Regions from separate parts of the Pseudomonas sp. KU43P genome, predicted to be linked through region 2. Evidence: predicted binding sites of a transcription regulator. Region 2 holds the regulator's gene; the other holds the start of a gene.

Region 1 (6,266 bases), 1.2 Mb from region 2:
GCTGGACTTCCGCGCCAGCTTCAAGGAGCGCATGGCGCTGCTCAAGGGGCTGGATGTCAGCGTTCTGGACGAAATCGGTGCTTCCCTGCGCCTGACCGAGGGCGCGGAAAATCTGTTCGCCGAACTCAAGCGCCTGGGTTACAAGACCGCGATTCTTTCCGGTGGATTCACCTATTTTGCCAAGCAGGTGCAGGCGCGCCTGGGCATTGACTACGTGTTCGCCAACGAGCTGGAGGTGGTCGACGGCAAGGTGACCGGCGTGGCCGTGGAGCCGATCGTCGATGCCCAGCGCAAGGCCGAGCTGCTGCAGCAGCTGGCGAGCGAGGAGGGCTTGCAGCTCGAGCAGACGATTGCCGTGGGTGATGGTGCCAATGACCTGCCGATGCTGTCGCTGGCCGGCCTGGGTGTGGCCTTCCGCGCCAAGCCGCTGGTGCGCCAGTCGGCCAAGCAGGCGATTTCCACCCTGGGGCTGGATGGGGTGCTGTACCTGCTGGGGCTGCGCGACCGCGACGCCCGCGTCTGATCTGAAATTCCGGGGCTGCTTGGCAGCCCAATCGCTGGCAAGCCAGCTCCCACAGGATTATGCAGCGCTGCGCAGATTGTGGGAGCCGGCTTACCGGCGATGGGCCGCAAAGCGGCCCGACATGCAGCGCATCAACCCTGCGCAGGCACCGCCAGCAGCTCACCCATGCGGGTTGCCGACCCGGCCCCCAGGTTTTCTGCCCACTTCACCTGCTCCGGCCCGAACAGCACGATGGCTGTGGAACCCAGCTTGAAGCGGCCCAGCTCCGCACCTTTTTCCAGGTGGATAGGCGCACGGCTGCCTTCGTCATACCGGAACGTTTTCAGTTCACGCTTCGGCGGCGTGACCAGCCCGGCCCAGACCGTCTCGATCGAGGCGACGATCATCGCACCGACCAGCACCACGGCCATCGGCCCGCGCTCGGTATCGAACAGGCACACCACGCGCTCGTTGCGAGCGAACAGCTCAGGGACGTTTTCTGCCGTGGTCTGGTTGACCGAGAACAGGCGGCCCGGTACGTAGACCATCTCGCGCAGGGTACCGGCCAGCGGCATGTGCACGCGGTGATAGTCCTTCGGCGACAGGTAGATGGTGGCGAACTCGCCACCCATGAACGGTGCGGCCAGAGCCGGGTCGCCACCGAGCAGCTCCAGGGCGCTGAAGCTGTGGCCCTTGGCCTGGAAGATACGGCCATGCTCGATCGGGCCGAGTTGGCTCACGGCACCATCGGCCGGGCAGAGGATCGCCCCTGGGGTTTCGTCCAGCGGGCGGGCGCCCGGCTTCAGCGCGCGAGTGAAGAAGGCGTTGAAGTGCTCGTAGGCGCTGAGGTCTTCGACCAGCGCTTCGCTCATGTTCACCTGGTAGCGCTTGGCGAACCAGGCGGTGAATGCGTTCTTGAACCAGCGTGCGCGGCACTCGGCGACGCAGCCGGCCAACCGCGACAGCAGGTGGTGCGGTAGCAGGTACTGGCTGATGATGAACAAACGGGATTTCATGCAGGTTCCTTAGACTTCTACAGGCGTGTCCGGGTGGTTGCCCCATTCGCTCCACGAACCGGCGTAGGCCTTGATGCGTGGGTAGCCGAGGGCTTTGGCCACCAGGTAGGTGAAACCGGAGCGGCGGTGTGACTGGCAATGGGTGATCACTTCCTTGTCAGGGGTGATGCCCTTTTCTTTCAGAACATCGGCGATGTCCTTGCGGATGCGCAGGTGGTCGTTCAGATCCATGCCTGCGGTCCATTCGAAATTGATGGCGCCGGGAATATGCCCGCCCTTGGCCGCCAGCAGCTTCTCTCCGCTGAATTCCTGGGGCGCACGGGCATCCCAGATGACCAGGTCGTCTTTGCCAAGGCGACTTTGCAGGTATTCGCGGGTGGCGGTTGGCTCGCTATGCACGTGCAAGCGTACAGGCGTGTTGGCCGGTGCCGGTACTTCGGTCACCAGCTTGTCTGCCGGCCAGGCCTGGATGCCGCCGTTGAGGTAGTGATAGGCCGAGTGACCGATCACGTCGAGCATCCAGATGAAGCGACCGGCCCAGCCACCGCCTTCATCGTCGTAGACCACGTAGACGGCATCGTCGTGGTGGCCGAGCTCGCTGAACAGTTTCTCCAGGTCGCCAAGGGCGGGCAGCAGGCCGGGCGCTGGCGGCAGGCCCAGCTGGGTACGCTTGCCTTCGACGAAGCGAGCGCCAGGGATATGGCCGCTGACATAGCGGTTGGCGCTGCTCAGGTCGACAAGGATCAATTGGGGTGAATCCAGGCGCGGCAACAAATCCTCGGGCTCGATCACCAGAGGCAGTCCGGAAAAATCGGTCATCCACGGTCTCCAGTGTGGAAAGAGGGGGCGATTGTAGCGCAAGGGTCAGGCTCAGGCATTGCGATTGGCGAACACCGCCAGCGCGCGTTCAATGCATTGCGCGGTCTTGCCGAAAGCCTGCACGCTCAGGTCGGCCAGCGGTTTGCCTCCCTGGTCGGCCACCGCCAGCATCAGCACCTGCTCATTGACCGCAAGCGAGCGCAGCAGCACATGTTCGCTACGGAACAGCGCGCGCAGTGCTGGCGGCAGCAGCGCCGAGAATTGGCTGTGGTTTTCTGGCGTCAGGCGCAGTTGTCCGGCTTTGCTGACTAGTTTCTGCAGCAGCTTGTTCTGCGCAAGGGGCAGGGCAATTGCCGCTGCCTCCTTGGGCAGGCCGGCCGCCTGCTGCACGCGCAGCAGGTCGCTGGCCTTGTCCAGGCTGAGCAGCAGAATGCGCTGCATACCGCACGCCTGTAGGGCCTCGCGTGCCTGAGTGGCCAAGTGTACGCCATTGCTGAACGGGCTGGGCTGGGCCAATAGGTCCTGGCACAGCGTGCGCCAGCGGCCGAGTTGCTCGGGGGAAGGCGGCGGGGGCGCCAGCATGTCGGGATGTGGGCGGCGCTGGTGCCAGGGCCAGAGCAGCGCCTCGGCCGGGTGGAACAGCGCGTGCCTGGCGTGGCGCCGGGCACTGGCGGCAGCCTGTTGGTGAACCTGTTGTTGCACATCTTCCAGCGAGGTCTGCAAATACAGCGCGGTCAGTAACTGCCAGCGCAGTAGATGAGGGTTGTCCCAACCCACTTGCGCAGCCAGGGCCAGGTTGTTGGCCAGCAGTACGGTATTGGCCGGCTGGTTGAACCAGCGGCTCAGTGCGGGAGCTTCGTCCAGGCGATGCTGCTGGCTCAGGAGGTCTTCGTCGCGGGCGATGGCGAGGATCTGGCCAAGCTGTTCGCGCTCCTCCAGTAGCATGCGGTAGCCCTGGGTGACCCACTGCGACAGTCGCCAGTGCTCGGCCAAGGCCCGACACAGCGCGATGATGCGTACGCCAAACAGTTCGAGCTCGACCTCTTCGGCCTCTTCGCCCTTGTGGATAACCCGCAGTTCCCAGGCATCGAGCAGTTTCGGGTAGGTAAGCGCCATTGGCCACAGTGGCGAGAGAAACAGCAGGCTGCCCCAGTGAATCTCCTGCCAAAGCCGCGCCAGGCGGCTTGCGAACAGCCCGCTGGCCTGTTGAGAAGCGTGTTGGCTGATCAGCAGAAACTGGCGCAGTACAGGTGGGATATCGTCATCCGGCAGGGCCGGCAGGCGCATGAGCAGCTCGCGGGTACGCGCCAGGCCCAGGCGGTTGAGGGCAATTTCCAGGCTTTCGGCAGGCTCGGCCTGGCTGGCGTTGGCCGGGTGGTTGGCCTCGCGCATCACCGACAGCACCAGGGCCGGGCTGTCCTGCATCAGTTCGGCGATGTCGCGCAGGGAGCGGCGGCTATCGTTGATGGCGCTCATGACCCGGTCGTAACTCTGCTTCGGTACCGGTACACGGACACCGTCGAGCAGCTTGACCCAGGCTTCTAGGGTACGCGGATTCTGAGTGGGCACCTTGGATTCCATTGGCATTTTGACATCAGTCCGAACTGGCTTTTCTCATTATGTGGCTATAGTCTGGCGCAGTTCTGCCGATAAGTAGAAGAAGAGTTTTAAAGCTCCCGTCCCTCACCCTGACCACGACAGCAAGTGCTTTGAACCTATGGCTAAAATTATCGGCATCATCGTCGTATTCGCGAGCGTGCTCGGCGGATATGTGCTCTCCCACGGCAAGATCGCGGCGCTGATCCAGCCGTTCGAAGTGCTGATCATCGGCGGTGCGGCCTTTGGCGCATTCATGCAGGCCAACCCTGGTTACATGACCATGCATGTAATCAAGAAGTCGATGAAGATGTTCGGCACGCGCTTCACTCATACGTTCTACCTGGAAGTACTGGGCCTCATCTACGAGATCCTCAACAAGAGCCGCCGTGAAGGCATGATGGCCATCGAGAGTGATATCGAAGACGCCGCAGCCAGTCCGATCTTTGCCAAATACCCCGCCGTGCTGGGCGATGAGCGCATGACCGCCTTCATCTGCGACTACCTGCGCATCATGTCCACCGGCAACATGGCGCCGCACGAGCTTGAGGGCCTGTTCGACATGGAACTGCTGAGCATGAAGGAAGAACTCGAGCACCCGTCGCACGCGGTCAGCGGCATTGCCGACGGCATGCCGGGTTTCGGTATCGTCGCGGCGGTACTGGGTATCGTGGTGACCATGGCGTCGCTGGGTGATGGCGACCAGAAGTCCATCGGCCTGCACGTGGGTGCGGCGCTGGTCGGTACCTTCTTCGGTATTCTGGCGGCCTATGGCTTCTTCGGCCCGCTGGCCAAGTGCCTGGAGCACGATGCCAAGGAAGAGCTCAATCTCTATGAATCGATCAAGGCGTCGCTGGTGGCTTCGGCCTCCGGCATGCCGCCTTCGCTGGCCGTGGAATTCGGGCGCAAAGTGCTGTATCCGAAGCACCGCCCGAGCTTCGCCGAGCTGGAACAAGCGGTTCGCGGTCGCTGATCCATGGAAAACAATCAGCCGATAATCATCAAGCGCGTCAAGCGCTATGGTGGCGGGCATCATGGCGGTGCCTGGAAGATCGCCTTCGCCGACTTCGCCACAGCGATGATGGCCTTCTTCCTCGTGCTGTGGCTGCTGTCCACGGCCACGCCTGAGCAGAAGATCGCCATCGCCGGCTATTTCAAGGATCCGATCGGCTTTTCCGAGAGTGGAACGCCCTACATCATCGACCTGGGTGGCTCTCCGCAACTGGCACCGGAAAAGACCATCAACCCGGAAGAGAAGTCCGAGCCTACGCCTGACACCAGCATCCAACTGGACAAGGACCAGGTCGAGACCATGGCCGAACAGGTCGAGCGCGAGCGCCTGGAGCTGTTGCTGCAAGAGTTGCAGAACAAGGTCGAAGAGAACCCGCAGCTGCAGAAGTTCAAGGACCAGATCCTGTTCGAGATCACCCAGGATGGCTTGCGCATCCAGATCATGGACGCCGAGAACCGGCCGATGTTCGACATTGGCAGTGCCCGTCTGCAGCCGTACTTCGAAGACATCCTGCTGGCCATGGCCGACACCATCAAGGCGGTGCCGAACAAGATCAGCATCAGTGGCCATACCGATGCCAAGCCTTATTCGGGCAGTGGCGAATTCGGCAACTGGGAGCTTTCGGCCAACCGCGCCAATGCCGCGCGCCGTGCGCTGGTGGCGGGTGGCTACCCGGATGACCAGGTGGCGCGTGTTGTGGGGTATGCCTCGTCGTCGCTGTTTGACCGCAAGGACCCGTTCAACCCGGTCAACCGCCGTATCGACATCATCGTTCTGACCAAGAAGGCCCAGCGCAACATCGAGGGCGAGCAGGGTACGCCAGAGGCGCCACCGGCTCAGGCGCCCGCGCCTGCAGCGCCCGGTGCTTCGACGGCACCTGGCGCTGACGATGCGCCGATGCAGCCCCGTGAGCTGCGCCAGAAGCTGAACATCTTCGAGGACGGTACCTTGAAGATGGATGAGGCCAAGGACCAGTAAGGCCCGAGGGGCCGCTGCGCACCCCATCGCCGGCCCCTTTGCTTTCAAAACCCTCGCCGAATCTTGGCCTTCAGGTCGGCATGGAAGTAGTCCGCGTTGTCCCGGTCCGCCCAGCTGCCACCCGGCGCCGGCAGGGTCAGGGCGCGGGCGAAGGTGCGTTCGTCGTGATAAGCCCTGACGAACAGGTCGATATGCGTTCGCTCGCGCATTGTCGGCCATCTACCCAGGTGCGCTGGCAGCGCATCGCCGGCGGGCTGGAAGAAACTCACCCTGCGGCTGGCCATTACCGCTGCCCCCAACAGCCAGGCTGTCCACCAATCTTCGGTGAAGTCCTCTGGCAGCA
Region 2 (6,266 bases):
CGAACTCCTCGTCGGTGATCTCGTCGCTCACCGGCACGCTGGCGGCATCGGCCACCGGTTCGGCCGCGGCGACTTCGGGCGAAAACTGGCCCTTGCCATGCAACTGATCGAGCAACGATTCGAATTCGGCGTCGGTGATTTCGTCTGCCGAACCACTGAGGGTCTCGCCCTCGAGCTGTTCGGCGGCGGCCTCTGCCTGGGCCTTCACCGCATCCAGCGAATCGAGCAGTTGCTCGAACTCGGTGTCGGTGATGTCGGCCTCGGCGGCAGGCGCTTGCACCACCGGCGCAGGCGCAGGCGCTGGCTGGTCGGCGCCGGCAGGCTCGGCCAGGCGCGCCAGGGCCGCCAGCAGTTCAGGCGTGGCCGCGGTCACTTCGCTGCGCTCGCGCACCTGGCCGAACATGCTGTTGACCGTGTCCAGCGCTTCGAGCACCACATCCATCAATTCCGCGTCGACCCGGCGCTCACCTTTGCGCAGGATGTCGAACACGTTCTCGGCGATATGGCAGCACTCCACCAGCTCGTTGAGCTGAAGGAAGCCGGCGCCCCCTTTTACAGTGTGGAAACCGCGAAAGATCGCATTGAGCAGGTCGGCATCGTCGGGCCGGCTTTCCAGCTCGACCAGTTGCTCGGACAGTTGCTCAAGAATTTCGCCGGCTTCTACCAGGAAATCCTGAAGGATTTCTTCATCGGCGCCGAAGCTCATTAAACGTGCTCCTTAAAAACCCAGGCTGGACAGCAGATCATCGACATCGTCCTGACCGGACACGACGTCTTCACGCTTATCGGCATGAATCTGCGGACCTTCACCCCGAGTCGGATGTTTTTCTTGATCTTTTTCAGCGCGCAGCTGCTGGTGGTCATGTTCGATGCCGGCAAAGCGGTCGACCTGACTGGCCATCAGCACGAGCTTGAGCAGATTGCTTTCGACTTCGGTCACCAGCGCAGTGACGCGCTTGATCACCTGGCCAGTCAGGTCTTGGTAGTCCTGGGCCAGGAGAATGTCGTTGAGGTGGCCGGAGACCTTGCGGTTACCCTCGGCGCTGTGCGTCAGGAAACTGTCGACGCGCTTGACCAGCTCGCGGAATTCCGGCGCGGCGACTTCGCGGCGCATGAAGCGCTGCCAGTCGACGCTAAGGTTCTGCGCTTCGGCCGCCAGGTCGTTGAGCACGGGTGTGCTCTCCTCCACCAAGTCCATGGTGCGGTTGGCGGCACCTTCGGTGAGTTTGACCACGTAGGACAGGCGCTCGGTGGCGTCGGTGATCTGCGAGACTTCCTCGGCCTGCGGCATGGCCGGGTCGATCTGGAAGCTGACGATCGCGCTGTGCAGCTCACGGGTGAGCTTGCCGACTTCCTGGTACAGGCCACGGTCGCGGGTCTGGTTGAGCTGATGGATCAGCTGCACCGCCTCGCCGAAACGCCCCCGTTCCAGGCTTTCGACCAGCTCCTGGGCATGCTTCTTCAGGGTCGATTCGAACTCCCCCAAAGACGTTTGTGTTGATTCCATGGCGCCCCCTGACGTGACTCAGCCGTTGACGCGTTCGAAGATCTTCTCGATCTTTTCTTTGAGCACCTGGGCGGTGAACGGCTTGACCACGTAACCATTGACGCCGGCCTGGGCCGCTTCGATGATCTGGTCGCGCTTGGCTTCGGCGGTCACCATCAGCACCGGCATGCCCTTGAGGCGGTCATGGGCGCGCACCTTGCGCAGCAGGTCGATACCGGACATGCCGGGCATGTTCCAGTCGGTCACCAGGAAGTCGTAATGGCCGCTTTCGAGCATCGGCAGCGCCGTGGTGCCGTCGTCGGCCTCGTCGGTGTTGGTGAAGCCCAGATCACGCAACAGATTCTTGATGATCCGCCGCATCGTCGAAAAGTCGTCAACGATGAGGATTTTCATGTCTTTGTTCAAGTAGACCTCCAAGCAGTCTCAAACGCGCTCGGCTGCGAGCACGCATTCAATCAAATCGGTGCAACATGGAAAACGCACGTGGAAAACGACTGCAACGACCTCGGGCTCAACGCGCCCGCCATTCCCCCAAACGGCTGCGCAGGCGCGCGGCGCACTGGCTGTGCAGCTGGCTGACACGCGACTCGCTGACCCCCAGCACCTCACCGATCTCCTTGAGGTTCAGCTCTTCGTCGTAGTACAGCGCCAGCACCAGCCGCTCACGCTCCGGCAGGTTGGCAATGGCATCGGTCAAGGCCGCCTGGAAGCGCTCGTCTTCCAAGTCCCGCGATGGCTCGACCTGGCCACTGGCACCGTCCTCGTGCAGCCCTTCGTGCTCGCCGTCCTGCAACAGGTCGTCGAAACTGAACAGGCGGCTACCCAAGGTATCGTTCAAGATCCCGTAGTAATCATCGAGACTCAATTGGAGTTCGGCAGCAACTTCATGATCTTTAGCGTCGCGGCCGGTTCTGGCTTCAACGGCGCGCATCGCGTCGCTGACCATGCGGGTGTTGCGGTGCACCGAACGCGGTGCCCAATCGCCCTTGCGCACCTCGTCGAGCATCGCGCCACGGATGCGGATGCCGGCATAGGTTTCGAAGCTCGCGCCCTTGCTGGCGTCGTACTTGTTGGCGACTTCCAGCAGGCCGATCATGCCGGCCTGGATCAGGTCTTCGACCTGCACGTTGGCTGGCAGGCGCGCCAGCAGGTGGTAGGCGATGCGCTTGACCAACGGGGCGTAGCGTTCGATCAATTCGTACTGGGCGTCCTTGGATGCCTTGCTGTACATCTTGAAACCGCTCGCGTTCATAGCACCGGCCCTGCGCTGGTGGGTTGCACCAGGCGCTCGACGAAGAACTCCAGGTGCCCGCGCGGGTTGGCCGGCAGCGGCCAGCTGTCGACTTTCTGGGCGATGGCCTTGAAGGCCAGCGCACACTTGGAGCGCGGGAAGGCTTCATACACGGCCCGCTGCTTCTGCACCGCCTTGCGCACGCACTCGTCGTAAGGCACGGCGCCCACGTACTGCAGGGCCACGTCGAGGAAACGGTCGGTGACCTTGGTCAGCTTGGCGAACAGGTTGCGCCCTTCCTGCGGACTCTGCGCCATGTTGGCCAGCACGCGGAAACGGTTCATCCCGTAGTCGCGGTTGAGCAACTTGATCAACGCGTAGGCGTCGGTGATGGAAGTCGGTTCGTCGCACACCACCAGCAACACTTCCTGGGCCGCACGGACGAAGCTGACTACCGAGTCACCAATGCCCGCAGCGGTGTCGATCACCAGCACGTCGAGGTTGTCACCGATCTCGCTGAACGCCTGAATCAGGCCGGCGTGCTGAGCCGGGGCCAAGTGCACCATGCTCTGGGTGCCCGAGGCCGCCGGCACGATGCGTACACCGCCCGGCCCTTGCAGCAGCACATCGCGCAATTCGCAGCGCCCTTCGATCACATCGGCCAAGGTGCGTTTAGGGGTCAGGCCCAGCAACACGTCGACATTGGCCAGGCCCAGGTCGGCGTCCAGCAGCATGACCCGGCGGCCGAGTTCGGCCAGCGCCAGGGACAGGTTCACTGAAACGTTAGTTTTGCCGACGCCACCTTTACCACCGGTGACGGCGATCACCTGTACGGGATGCATGCTACCCATGTTCGTTGTTTACCTTGTCTCGCTTGGACCCAAGCCACACTAGGGGCATTACTGCGGCCCCCTTGGTGTAGGTATTTTGCACACGCTTCATCATCAACCTGCTCGACGCGGGTTGTGATAGAGATCAGCGAACATGTCGGCCATGGCCTCTTCGCTGGGCTCGTCCTGCAACTGCACGTTGACGGCGCGGGTCACCAACTGGTGCGGGCGCGGCAGGTGCAGGTCGTCAGGAATGCGCGGGCCATCCGTCAGGTAGGCCACGGGCAGTTCATGACTGATGGCCAGGCTCAGCACATCGCCGAGGCTCGCCGTTTCATCGAGTTTGGTCAGGATACAACCGGCCAGGCCGCAGCGCTTGTAGCTGTGGTAGGCAGCGGTGAGCACCTGTTTCTGGCTGGTGGTGGCCAGCACCAGGTAATTCTTCGCGGCGATGCCGCGTCCAGCCAGGGTTTCCAGCTGCATGCGCAGGGCCGGGTCGCTGGCCTGCAGGCCAGCGGTATCGATCAGCACCACGCGCTTGCGCAGCAGCGGCTCCAGTGCCTGGGCCAGCGACTGGCCCGGGTCGACGTAGGTCACCGGCACGTTGAGGATGCGGCCCAATGTCTTGAGCTGCTCCTGGGCGCCGATACGGAAGCTGTCCATGCTCACCAGGGCCAGGTTCTGCGGGCCGTACTTGAGCACGTAGCGGGCAGCCAGCTTGGCCAGCGTGGTGGTCTTGCCCATGCCGGCCGGGCCGACCACCGCGATCACCCCGCCCTCTTCGATCGGCTCGACCTCGGGCACTTCGATCATCCGCGCCAGGTGCGCCAGGAGCATGCGCCAGGCCTGGCGCGGCTCTTCGATCTCGGCAGTGAGGTCGAGCAGCTCGCGGGCGATCGGGCCGGACAGGCCGATGCGCTGCAGGCGACGCCACAGGTTGGCTTGTGCAGGCTTGGCGCCCTGCAACTGGTTCCAGGCCAGCGAGCCGAGCTGCACTTCCAGCAGCTCGCGCAGACCCGAGAGCTCGGAGCGCATGGCATCGAACACGCGCTGATCGACCGCCGCAGGTGCTGGCGCGGCAGGCGCCACCGGCACATCCACATGCGGTTCGATCAACGGTTCGGAAGCAGTCAGCGACTGCCCGGCGAACAATTGGCGATTGCCTTCGCTGGCGTCTTCACGGTTGTCCAGCTCGGCCTGGGCAGTGGCGATGCGCGTCTGGGTCTTGCGCAGCTCTTCTTCCAGCTCGGCGTTGGGCACGCGCGGGGCCAGCGCGGACAGCTTGTAGTCCAGCGCGGCCGTCAGCTCGACACCGCCGGCGATGCGGCGGTTGCCGATGATGGCGGCATCGGAGCCCAGCTCATCACGGACCAGCTTCATGGCCTGACGCATATCGGCGGCGAAAAAACGCTTAACTTGCATAACCCACTACCTCAGCCGTTGGGGCCCACGGTGGCAACGATGGTGACTTGCTTGTTATCCGGTATTTCCTGATACGCCAGAACATGCAAATTCGGTACAGCCAGGCGACCGAAGCGCGACAGCATGGCTCGAATCGGGCCGGCAACCAGAAGGATGGCCGGCTGGCCCTGCATCTCCTGACGCTGGGCCGCCTCGATCAACGAACGCTGCAGCTTTTCGGCCATGCTCGGCTCCAGAAGAACACCGTCTTCCTGACCTTGCCCGGCCCTTTGCAGACTATTGAGCAAAATCTGTTCCAACCTTGGCTCAAGGGTGATCACAGGCAGCTCGGACTCAACGCCGACAATGCTTTGCACGATGGCACGACACAATCCGACGCGCACTGCCGCGACCAGCGCGGCGGTATCTTGACTCTTGCCGGCATTGTTGGCGATGGCCTCGGCAATACTGCGAATGTCGCGTACTGGCACTTGTTCGGCGAGCAACGCTTGCAGGACCTTGAGCAGGCCCGACAAGGAAATGACACCGGGCACCAATTCCTCGGCAAGTTTAGGCGAAGCCTTGGACAATACCTGCAGCAGTTGCTGCACTTCCTCGTGACCGATCAGTTCGTGGCAGTGCTTCTGCAGGATCTGGTTGAGGTGGGTGGCCACCACGGTACTGGCGTCGACCACGGTGTAGCCCAGCGACTGCGCCTGAGCGCGCTGGCCGATATCGATCCACACCGCCTCCAGGCCGAACGCCGGGTCGCGCGCGGCAATGCCGTTGAGGGTGCCGAACACCTGCCCCGGGTTGATCGCCAGCTCACGGTCCGGATAAATCTCCGCTTCGGCCAGAATCACCCCCATCAGCGTCAGGCGGTAGGCGCTGGGCTGCAGGTCGAGGTTGTCGCGAATGTGCACGGTGGGCATGAGGAAGCCCAGGTCCTGGGAGAGCTTCTTGCGCACCCCCTTGATCCGCGCCAGCAGCTGGCCACCCTGGTTACGGTCGACCAGTGGGATCAGCCGGTAGCCAACCTCCAGGCCGATCATGTCGATGGGCGTGACATCGTCCCAGCCCAGCTCCTTGGTTTCCATCGCACGCTGCGGCGAGGGCAGCAGGTCCTGCTGGCGCTGCGCTTCCTGCTGCGCCTGCACCTTGGCCTTCTGCTGCTTTTTCCACACCAGGTAAGCGCCGCCACCGGCCAACAGGCCGAGGCTGAGGAAGGCGACGTGCGGCATGCCTGGCACCAGGCCCATGACGATCATCAGCCCCGCCGACACCGCCAGGGCTTTTG

Evidence for each region. Region 2 encodes FliA, which starts transcription of late flagellar genes. Its sites were predicted from a motif close to CTAAAGTTTNNNNNNNNNNNGCCGNTAA; they were not measured.
Region 1: a site for FliA is predicted at 3,963-3,990, ahead of motA (flagellar motor stator protein MotA). Genes of this name have one in related genera too.

What each region holds. Positions count from the first base shown of each region.
Region 1 covers NZ_AP019365.1:561,882-568,147, forward strand. Annotated here, with positions in the region: gene serB (phosphoserine phosphatase SerB) at 1-523, shown strand, start outside; gene asd (archaetidylserine decarboxylase) at 655-1,518, opposite strand; gene KU43P_RS02505 (rhodanese-like domain-containing protein) at 1,528-2,337, opposite strand; gene KU43P_RS02510 (HDOD domain-containing protein) at 2,389-3,924, opposite strand; gene motA (flagellar motor stator protein MotA) at 4,055-4,906, shown strand; gene motB (flagellar motor protein MotB) at 4,910-5,923, shown strand; gene KU43P_RS02525 (molecular chaperone Tir) at 5,968-6,266, opposite strand, start outside.
Region 2 covers NZ_AP019365.1:1,734,788-1,741,053, reverse strand. Annotated here, with positions in the region: gene KU43P_RS08010 (chemotaxis protein CheA) at 1-706, opposite strand, end outside; gene KU43P_RS08005 (protein phosphatase CheZ) at 719-1,507, opposite strand; gene KU43P_RS08000 (chemotaxis response regulator CheY) at 1,526-1,900, opposite strand; gene fliA (RNA polymerase sigma factor FliA) at 2,019-2,759, opposite strand; gene fleN (flagellar synthesis regulator FleN) at 2,756-3,589, opposite strand; gene flhF (flagellar biosynthesis protein FlhF) at 3,683-4,990, opposite strand; gene flhA (flagellar biosynthesis protein FlhA) at 5,002-6,266, opposite strand, start outside.